DNA from 3 places in the Shewanella sp. SW32 genome. Region 1 is predicted to be linked to each of the others. Evidence: predicted binding sites of a transcription regulator. Region 1 holds the regulator's gene; each other region holds the start of a gene.
What was found. The regulator sigma-54, encoded in region 1, starts transcription at its own class of promoters, with help from an activator protein. The targets are predictions, from matches to a motif close to GTTGGCACGNNNNTNGNNT.

Region 1 (3,257 bases):
AGAAATTGATGGCCGAGAGTACTGGCAGTGGTGACGATCGCGTGATCACTATTATTCAGCCTGAAAACTATCAAGATGATGCTAAATCAGACGCTCCGGCGGATAAACCTGTAAAAAAGCAGGACTCTAAATGACCCAAATCACCTTAAGAGCACAAAATCTGGCGAAAAGTTACAAGAGTCGCCAAGTGGTTAAAGACGTCAGTCTGACGGTAAAAACCGGTCAAGTCGTTGGCCTACTCGGTCCAAACGGTGCAGGTAAAACCACGACCTTTTACATGGTTGTCGGGCTAGTGAAGAGCGATAAGGGACATATCTTTATCGACGATGATGATTTAACCGCAGATCCTATGCATCTGCGTGCCCGCAAAGGCATAGGTTACTTACCGCAAGAAGCCAGTATCTTTCGTAAGCTAACTGTTCATGACAACATCATGGCCGTACTGCAAACTCGTAAAGAACTTAAAAATGAAGAACGAGAAGAAGAACTAGAACATCTGCTCGAAGAGTTTCATATCACCCACATCCGTGACAGCCAAGGCATGTCATTGTCGGGTGGCGAACGTCGTCGCGTCGAAATTGCGCGGGCTTTAGCCGCTAATCCTAAGTTCATTTTGCTCGATGAACCGTTTGCTGGCGTCGATCCTATTTCGGTTATCGACATCAAGAAGATTATCGAACAACTCAAAAGTCGCGGCCTTGGCGTATTGATCACAGACCATAATGTCCGCGAGACATTAGATGTATGTGAACATGCTTATATTGTGAGTCACGGAAACCTGATTGCCGAAGGAACTCCAGCAGAGATCTTAGACAATCAGCAAGTTAGGGCTGTGTACTTAGGTGAACAATTCAGGCTATAGTTAATCGAGCGAAGCCAATGGAGGCAATTTATACCGCCATTGGGCTTCACTCAAGATAATAATAAGCGACCTTATCCAACAATAATAACGTAGGGATCAGCGGTAACATGAAAGCGTCACTCCAGCTCAAACTGGGTCAACAGTTAACCATGACGCCACAATTACAACAGGCCATACGTCTGTTGCAACTGTCGTCATTAGAACTGCAGCAAGAGATCCAGCAAGCATTAGATTCTAATCCCCTTCTCGAGCTGGAAGAGGATCAATTCGACGCCACTAAAACCCCTGTAAACCAAACGCTATCCGATACGGATTTCAGTGAATCTAGCACTCTGCCACCAGAAAAAGACAGCTCCACCATAGACACGGCAGAGTCGCTAACCAAAGAATCCATGCCTGATGAGCTCCCCATGGACACCACATGGGATGAAGTGTTTACCGCCTCCCCAAACTCAGGCCCCGGCGGCAGTCGTGAAGACGATATGCCCTTCCAAGGCGAGACCAGTGAAGGTTTGTACGAACACTTAGAATGGCAAAAAAACCTCACCCCGTTTTCTGAAACCGATTTAGCCATTGCCACCGCCATTATTGATGCCATTGACGATCAGGGCTATCTCACCCAAAGCACTGAAGAAATTCTCGAAGCCATGGGCAATCCTGAAGTTGAGCTTGACGAAGTCGAAGCCGTACTCAAGCGTATTCAGCATTTTGATCCCATAGGCGTTGCCGCCCGCGATTTAAGTGAATGCCTGCTGATCCAACTGTCGCATTTCGCCGCTGATACTCCCAACCTAGAAAATGCCCGCATGCTGATCAAAGATCATTTAGATCTGATCGCCGCCCGTGATTTTAGGTTATTGATGCGTAAGACTAAATTAAAAGAAGATGAATTAAGGGATGGTATAGCACTTATCCAAACCCTCAATCCTCGCCCAGGTTTGTTGATCACGCCCAATAATGACGAATACGTTATCCCAGATGTGTCTGTGTCGAAGAAAAATGGCCGCTGGGTGGTTGAGCTTAATCCTGACTGCATGCCCAAAATCAATGTAAATCAACATTATGCTTCAATGGCGCGCAGCACTAAAAACCAAGCCGATAGCCAATTTATTCGCGGCCATCTGCAAGAGGCTAAATGGTTTATTAAGAGCCTAGAAAGCCGTAACGACACTTTGCTTAAAGTTGCTAATTGCATAGTGCAATATCAGCAAGGTTTCTTTGAGTATGGTGAAGAAGCCATGAAGCCTATGGTGCTTAACGATATTGCCGAAGCGGTAGAAATGCATGAGTCCACCATCTCACGGGTCACAACTCAAAAATACATGCATACCCCTAAGGGACTTTTTGAACTAAAATACTTCTTCTCTAGCCACGTCGGTACTGACGATGGTGGTGAGTGCTCATCCACAGCAATCAGAGCCTTTATAAAGAAACTGGTGGCAGCGGAAAACCAGAAAAAACCATTAAGCGATAGTAAGATGGCACAACTTCTGGCAGAACAAGGGATCAACGTAGCCCGCAGAACCATTGCGAAGTACCGAGAGGCTATGCTTATTCCACCTTCTAATCAGCGTAAAAGTTTATAACCTACAGTGGATATCGGAGGACGTTTCTATGCAAATAAACCTGAGTGGGCACCATATCGAAATTACCGAATCGTTACGTGCATATGTAGAAGAAAAGTTTTCAAAACTTGAACGCCATTTCGAACAGATCAATAATGTGCACGTTGTGCTCAATGTTGAGAAAATGCAACAGATTGCCGAAGCGAGAATAAACCTCATAGGTGGTGAAGTTTTTGCGACTTCAGAGCATGCTGACATGTATGCCGCTATAGACGCCCTGATTGACAAGCTTGACCGTCAGGTTATTAAACACAAAGAGAAGTTAACAAAACACTAATAATGGAACTTTGTACCATACTGCGGCCGGAGTGCACTACCTGCGCCACTCCGGGCAGCAAGAAAAAGGTACTGGAACTCATCAGCGACTTAGTCGCTGCCCAGTACCCGACCCTCTCATCTCAAGAGATATTCGAAAGCCTAGTGGCGCGCGAAAAGATGGGGAGCACAGGTATAGGTAACGGCATCGCCATTCCACATGGTCGACTAGCCGATATAGATCAGCCCATTGCCATACTCATTAAGTGTGAAGAGCCGATAGCATTTGATGCTATCGATAAGCAACCTGTTGATATTTTATTTGCACTACTGGTGCCTGCAGACCAATGTCAGCAGCACTTAAGTACTTTGTCTTGCATGGCCGAAAAGCTGAGCGACAAGCAAATATTAAAGCAATTACGCAAGACGCATGATGAAACGGAACTCTATCAGGTAATCACTGGATGAAACTGGTCATAGTGTCGGGCCGCTCAGGCTCAGGCAAATCTGTCGCC
Region 2 (3,257 bases), on a different contig from region 1:
AAGTGTAGAGGTGAATTATGTCGTTTAACATTGCATTGAGTGGCATTGCTGCCGCGCAGAAAGATTTAAACACTACGGCGAATAACATTGCTAATGCGAACACCATTGGCTTTAAAGAGTCCCGTGCTGAATTTGCGGATGTGTACGCTAATTCTATTTTTTCAAATGCTAAAACTGCTGTTGGTGGTGGTGTTGCAACGAGTCAAGTGGCACAGCAATTCCATCAAGGCAGCTTACAACTGACGAATAACTCCCTCGACTTGGCAATCAAAGGTGGTGGTTTCTTTGTAACGTCCTCTGAATTAGGAACATTAGATCACGCATTCACCCGTGCAGGCGCTTTTAAAGTAGATTCTAATAATTACATGGTGGATTCGGCTGGTAATTATTTACAGACTTTCCCTGTGGATAAAGACGGCAACTCAACATCTGTGAGTTTAACCACGGCTAAGCCTGTACAAATTCCCGATACTGCAGGTAGTCCAGTAAAGACTGAGAATGTTACTTTACAAATGAACTTAAATGCTAAAGCTGAAGCCCTAGATCCTGCTTTATTTGACCACACCGATCCAAAAACTTATAACAATGTCACTTCAATGACTATTTATGACTCACTCGGTGAGGGCCACATCATGACCACGTACTTTGTGAAGCCTAAAGACGGTGCATATAATGGTGAGAGTAATTGGGTGGCTTATTATGCTATTGATAATAAACCTGTAAATTTAAATGGCCCTGCAGGTAAATACGATGTGGATACTGATGGTGACGGTAGTCCAGATGTGCCACCTGTTGCGGGCGGTGGTGGTGTTTCAGCGCAAACTGCTGGTGGCTGGACGGGGGCGGTGCTGAAGTTTAACTCAGTTGGAGCCTATATTGACAGTAATCCTGCAGTTATTACTACGGCGCCACTTGGTAATAAACCAGCTGGTGTATTAGGTGCTGGAGCGGATGGCACTCAAGCATTAACAGTGAAGTTCAATGCGCCAACGCAATATGCAGATCCTTTTGCGGCGACTGAATTGAAACAAGATGGTACGACGGTTGGTCGTTTAACTAACGTTGAAATTGGTGCTGATGGCCTAATTACAGCAAGCTATTCTAACGGTTCGAACGTTGCTTTAGCACGGGTTGCTTTAGTTCGTTTTGCTAACGAACAAGGTTTAACGCAAGTGGGGAATACGTCGTGGAAAGCCAGTTTAGCTTCAGGTCCTGCGTTAGCGGGTGAGCCCAATAGTGGAACTTTTGGTAGTCTCAGTTCATCGGCGTTAGAGCAATCGAATATCGATTTGACCACTGAACTGGTCGATTTGATTTCGGCGCAGCGTAACTTCCAAGCGAACTCTCGTACCCTTGAAGTGAACAACACACTGCAACAAACCGTATTACAAATCCGCTAATCATTACATTGTTTGACTAAGTGTTGCCGCCAGTGGCAACACTTAGCCTTTATCCTGCTGTCAATTTTCTTCATTTCCTTATTCTTCAATTCTATCAGTAAATTAAACGTCAACTTTATTGGCACGATGCTTGCTTTGCTATTGTCATGTAGAAAATTTGACGGAGCAGTCTGTGGACAAATTCCTTTATGTCGCCATGAGTGGCGCTAAGCAAAATATGAATGAGCTGGCGCTCCGTGCGAACAACTTAGCCAATGCTAATACCGACGGTTTTAAATCCGATATGGCACAAGCTCGCTCAATGCAAGCCTTCGGTGAAGGGTTGCCTTCCAGGGTATTTGCGATGACAGAATCTCCGTCAGCTAATTTTCGCTCAGGCCCCATAAAAACCACTGGACGAGATCTCGATGTTGCCATTAAAGGCGACGGCTGGTTTGCCGTGCAGGCAAAAGATGGCAGTGAAGCTTATACCCGTTCAGGTAGTCTCAGTTTCGATGCGACGGGCATGTTGTATAACGACAGAGGCAATCCCGTGATGGGGGACGCTGGCCCGATAGTGCTGCCATTACCTATTGATAAAGTGTCAATTTCACAGGATGGCATAGTGTCTGTTCGCCCTCAGGGGGCGACTGCTGAAGTGATAGAAGAAGTGGCTAGATTGAAGTTAGTTAATCCCGGCAATGCGCAGATGATGCGTGGTGAAGATGGATTATTTCGACAAATGTCAGGCGAACCAGCACCAGCTGATCCTTTCGTCGCAGTTGAAAGTGGCGCAGTGGAAGGCAGTAACGTAAATCCAGTCGATGAAATGGTGTCTTTGATTGACCTTCAGCGTCAGTTTGAATTGCAAGTCAAGATGATGAAAACCGCGGAAGAAAATGATCGCGCTTCATCCTCATTAATGCGTATTAGTTAGGAGATAGATTATGCATCCGGCGTTATGGATTAGTAAAACTGGCTTAGACGCACAGCAAACTGACATTGCGGTGATCTCGAACAACGTGGCGAACGCCAGCACTGTGGGCTACAAAAAAAGCCGCGCAGTATTTGAAGATTTGCTTTACCAAACAGTTAACCAAGCGGGCGGTGTCAGCGCTTCTAACACTAAGTTACCTAATGGGTTAAACATAGGGGCGGGTACCAAAGTCGTCGCCACGCAGAAAATGTTTACCCAAGGCAACATGCTGACTACGGATAACTCATTGGATTTGATGATTGAAGGCCCCGGCTTTTTTGAAATCCAGCTACCTGATGGTACTGCGGCCTATACCCGAAATGGTCAGTTTACCTTAGACGATACGGGCCAGATTGTGACACCCGGTTCTGGCTACTTGCTGCAACCCGCGATCACGATTCCTGACAATGCGACCAGTATTACCGTTTCCGCGGAGGGTGAAGTTTCAGTGAAAACCCCAGGTACTGCTGAGAACCAAGTCGTGGGTCAGTTGACTATGACGGATTTTATTAATCCATCGGGTCTAGATCCTATGGGACAAAACTTATATACGGAAACCGGTGCGAGCGGCACGCCAATTCAAGGTACCGCTTCGTTAGATGGCATGGGAGCGATTCGTCAAGGCGCCTTAGAAACCTCTAACGTTAACGTGACCGAGGAACTGGTGAACCTTATCGAAAGTCAGCGCATTTACGAGATGAACTCTAAAGTGATTTCAGCGGTAGATCAGATGCTGTCTTATGTGACTCAGAATTTATAGAGGCAAACATCATGGCTAGATATCTTGTGTTGGCCGTCGCGTTATTGCTTGCAGCTTGTAGCTCGACGCAAAAGAAACCCCTTGCGGATGATCCCTTTTACGCACCGGTATATCCAGAGGCGCCGCCGACAAAAATTGCCGC
Region 3 (3,257 bases), on a different contig from region 1:
ACCGATAACACCCACGTATGAGTTGTAGTCGATTTGCGAAATTTGCATCTGGAACGCGCCTTCGGCGTCAGCATCTGGGAAAGATACTTTTTCAACGATAGTTTGGAACAGCGGCGTCATATCATCGCTCGCTACATCCGGATCTAAAGTTGCAAAACCGTTTAACGCAGAAGCGTAAACGATTGGGAAATCTAGCTGCTCGTCAGTTGCACCTAAGTTATCGAACAGGTCGAATACTTGGTCAATAACCCAATCTGGGCGTGCACCTGGACGGTCAATTTTGTTGATAACAACGATTGGCTTTAGGCCTTGAGCAAACGCTTTCTTCGTTACGAAGCGAGTTTGTGGCATTGGACCGTCAACGGCATCAACCAGCAATAATACTGAGTCAACCATAGACAGAACACGCTCAACCTCACCACCGAAATCGGCGTGGCCTGGGGTATCAACGATGTTAATACGGTAGTCGTTCCACTTGATGGCAGTATTCTTTGCCAGAATCGTGATCCCACGTTCCTTTTCAAGATCGTTGGAGTCCATCACCCGCTCAGTGGCTTCTCCTCGGGTTGCAAGGGTGCCTGACTGTGACAGCAACTTGTCTACCAGGGTCGTTTTGCCATGGTCAACGTGTGCAATAATGGCGATGTTACGTAAATTCTCTAGCACGGATAAACCTCTTACCATCAAACAAAAATAGGGATATTTCAGTAATTCGTTATGGCGATCGAGCTCGATCCGCCACAATAAAAAGCGTGCCATTCTACTCCAGAGCGGCCTTGGCGCACAGGATTATTTTTGAACACTTATAAAACAATCCGCCAATCCTTGGGTAATTTCCGCCAATCATCCACTGAATGAAATCCTCTATAGGCAGAGTTAACGCTCTGTTTAATTGCCATATTCATAGGAAAAATCTGAGTTAAGCAGCTGAATTTGCTATTTTTCGTATTCAATGTTAGCACTGCTAATGTCGATTTAAGCATCAGCGAAATCGACTTAGGTACAGAGAAATTACCACGTGAACACACTGCAATAAATTCTGCGGCACACTTAATCTAACGTTCATGTTGGCGTTTATACCCTATGACATTAAGGCTCACTTCATTGTCACGGGATACCTTTTTACGCATCACTGATTTCACTTGGTCTGTGAACAGCAAAGACATTTCGCACATGAGAACGAACTCTTTCCTAATAATATGATAATAAACCACTATTGGATTGATAATGCGTGGCATAGTTGGACAGACTAGCGTGGTTTTATGACAATTATGCGGCGGTTATGCGGTGGTAAATAGTCCCGTTCTGTGCTGCAAGTATGTGCGAGCTTCAGTGAGGCAGTACTTACTTATACTGTGAAAGCCAAAGCGTCATTGCCATCTCAGTGCCATATAAGCGGTGCATGTTATCGCTGTGCATCCCAGCTTAAGGTTTGCATGAATCAATTCAGTGCGCACCAAAATGGAGTAATGCACCAAAATGCCACAGACAAAAGCACCATTATGGTGCACACGCGAATCCAATTAAGTGCAACAAAGATTTTAAACCATTTTAATCAGTAAGTTAAATTATTGGCATGGATATCGCTTTATAGCTCGTAAGTTTGGCTCAAGATAAATCACTTGAGTTAAAAGATTATAAAAGGGGCATCCCTTTACCCTACCGGAGGCTTGAGAATGTCAGTTGAATCAGTTTTAAAGCAACTTGAAGAATTAGAAGTTAAGTTCGTTGATTTACGTTTTACCGACACTAAAGGTAAAGAGCAGCACGTATCTATTCCTTCTCATCAGGTAGATGCTGATTTCTTCGAAGACGGCAAAATGTTTGACGGTTCTTCTATCGCAGGTTGGAAGGGCATTAACGAATCAGACATGGTACTGATGCCAGATCCAACGACATTCGTACTGGATCCTTTCACCGAAGAAACCACAGCGCTGATCCGTTGTGACATTCTTGAACCCGGTACTATGACAGGTTACGACCGTGACCCACGCTCAATTGCTAAAAAAGCAGAAGCTTACCTGATCTCTACTGGTATCGCTGATACTGTATTGATTGGACCAGAACCAGAATTCTTCCTATTTGACGATGTCCGTTTCGGTACTGACATGTCAGGTTGTTTCGTTAAGATCGACGCTAAAGAAGCGGCTTGGAACTCAGGCACTAGCTACGAAGGCGGCAACACAGGTCACCGTCCATTTGTTAAAGGCGGTTACTTCCCAGTTGCACCGGTTGACTCATCACAAGACCTACGTAGCGCTATGTGTTTAGTGTTAGAAGAAATGGGCCAAGTGGTTGAAGCGCATCACCACGAAGTGGCGACTGCAGGTCAAAACGAAATCGCCACTCGCTTCAACACCTTGACTAAGAAAGCGGATGAAATCCAAATTCTGAAGTACGTAGTGCACAACATGGCACACGCTTACGGTAAGACGGCGACTTTCATGCCTAAACCCATCGTTGGTGACAACGGTAGCGGCATGCACGTTCACCAATCTCTGGCGAAAGACGGTGTTAACTTGTTCGCTGGCGACAAATACGCAGGTTTAAGTGAAACGGCGCTGTACTACATTGGTGGTATCATCAAGCACGCTCGCGCGCTGAACGCTTTCACTAACCCAAGCACTAACTCTTACAAGCGTTTAGTGCCACACTTTGAAGCACCTGTTATGTTGGCCTACTCTGCCCGTAACCGCTCTGCATCAATCCGTATTCCAGTGGTACCAAGCCCTAAAGGCCGTCGTATCGAAGCACGTTTCCCAGATCCACATGCAAACCCATACTTAGGTTTCGCAGCGCTGCTAATGGCAGGCCTTGACGGTATCCAAAACAAGATCCACCCAGGTGAAGCGATGGACAAAGATCTGTACGATCTGCCTCCAGAAGAAGCGGCTGAAATCCCACAAGTGGCAACGTCATTAGAAAACGCCCTTGAAAATCTGCAAGCTGACCATGAGTTCCTGACTAAAGGCGGCGTGTTCAGTGAAGATTTCATCCAATCTTATATCGTACTGAAAACAGCAGAAGCTGAGCGCGTAGCACGTACAACTCACCCACTTGAGTTTGAAATGTACTACAGCCTGTAATGGCTATCGCTATACAACCGGCTCGCTTTATGTAATTGATACAGAAAATATAAAAGCCTCGATAGCAACGCTATCGGGGCTTTTTGTATTTTGAAGGTATATACAACTTTTATTCTGATTCAATCATCGCGTTGTTCTCTAAATAGGCATCATCGTCAACCACTCTTTTAT

Region 2: the regulator sigma-54 is predicted to act here: its motif matches at 1,518-1,536, upstream of flgF (flagellar basal-body rod protein FlgF).
Region 3: the regulator sigma-54 is predicted to act here: its motif matches at 1,571-1,589, upstream of glnA (glutamate--ammonia ligase).

What each region holds. Positions count from the first base shown of each region.
Region 1 covers NZ_JAKKSJ010000028.1:34,174-37,430, forward strand. Annotated here, with positions in the region: gene lptA (lipopolysaccharide transport periplasmic protein LptA) at 1-134, shown strand, start outside; gene lptB (LPS export ABC transporter ATP-binding protein) at 131-862, shown strand; gene L5M28_RS16700 (RNA polymerase factor sigma-54) at 970-2,448, shown strand; gene hpf (ribosome hibernation promoting factor) at 2,477-2,764, shown strand; gene ptsN (PTS IIA-like nitrogen regulatory protein PtsN) at 2,767-3,210, shown strand; gene rapZ (RNase adapter RapZ) at 3,207-3,257, shown strand, end outside.
Region 2 covers NZ_JAKKSJ010000018.1:104,286-107,542, forward strand. Annotated here, with positions in the region: gene flgE (flagellar hook protein FlgE) at 18-1,400, shown strand; gene flgF (flagellar basal-body rod protein FlgF) at 1,573-2,316, shown strand; gene flgG (flagellar basal-body rod protein FlgG) at 2,327-3,115, shown strand; gene flgH (flagellar basal body L-ring protein FlgH) at 3,127-3,257, shown strand, end outside.
Region 3 covers NZ_JAKKSJ010000014.1:44,404-47,660, forward strand. Annotated here, with positions in the region: gene typA (translational GTPase TypA) at 1-666, opposite strand, end outside; gene glnA (glutamate--ammonia ligase) at 1,677-3,086, shown strand.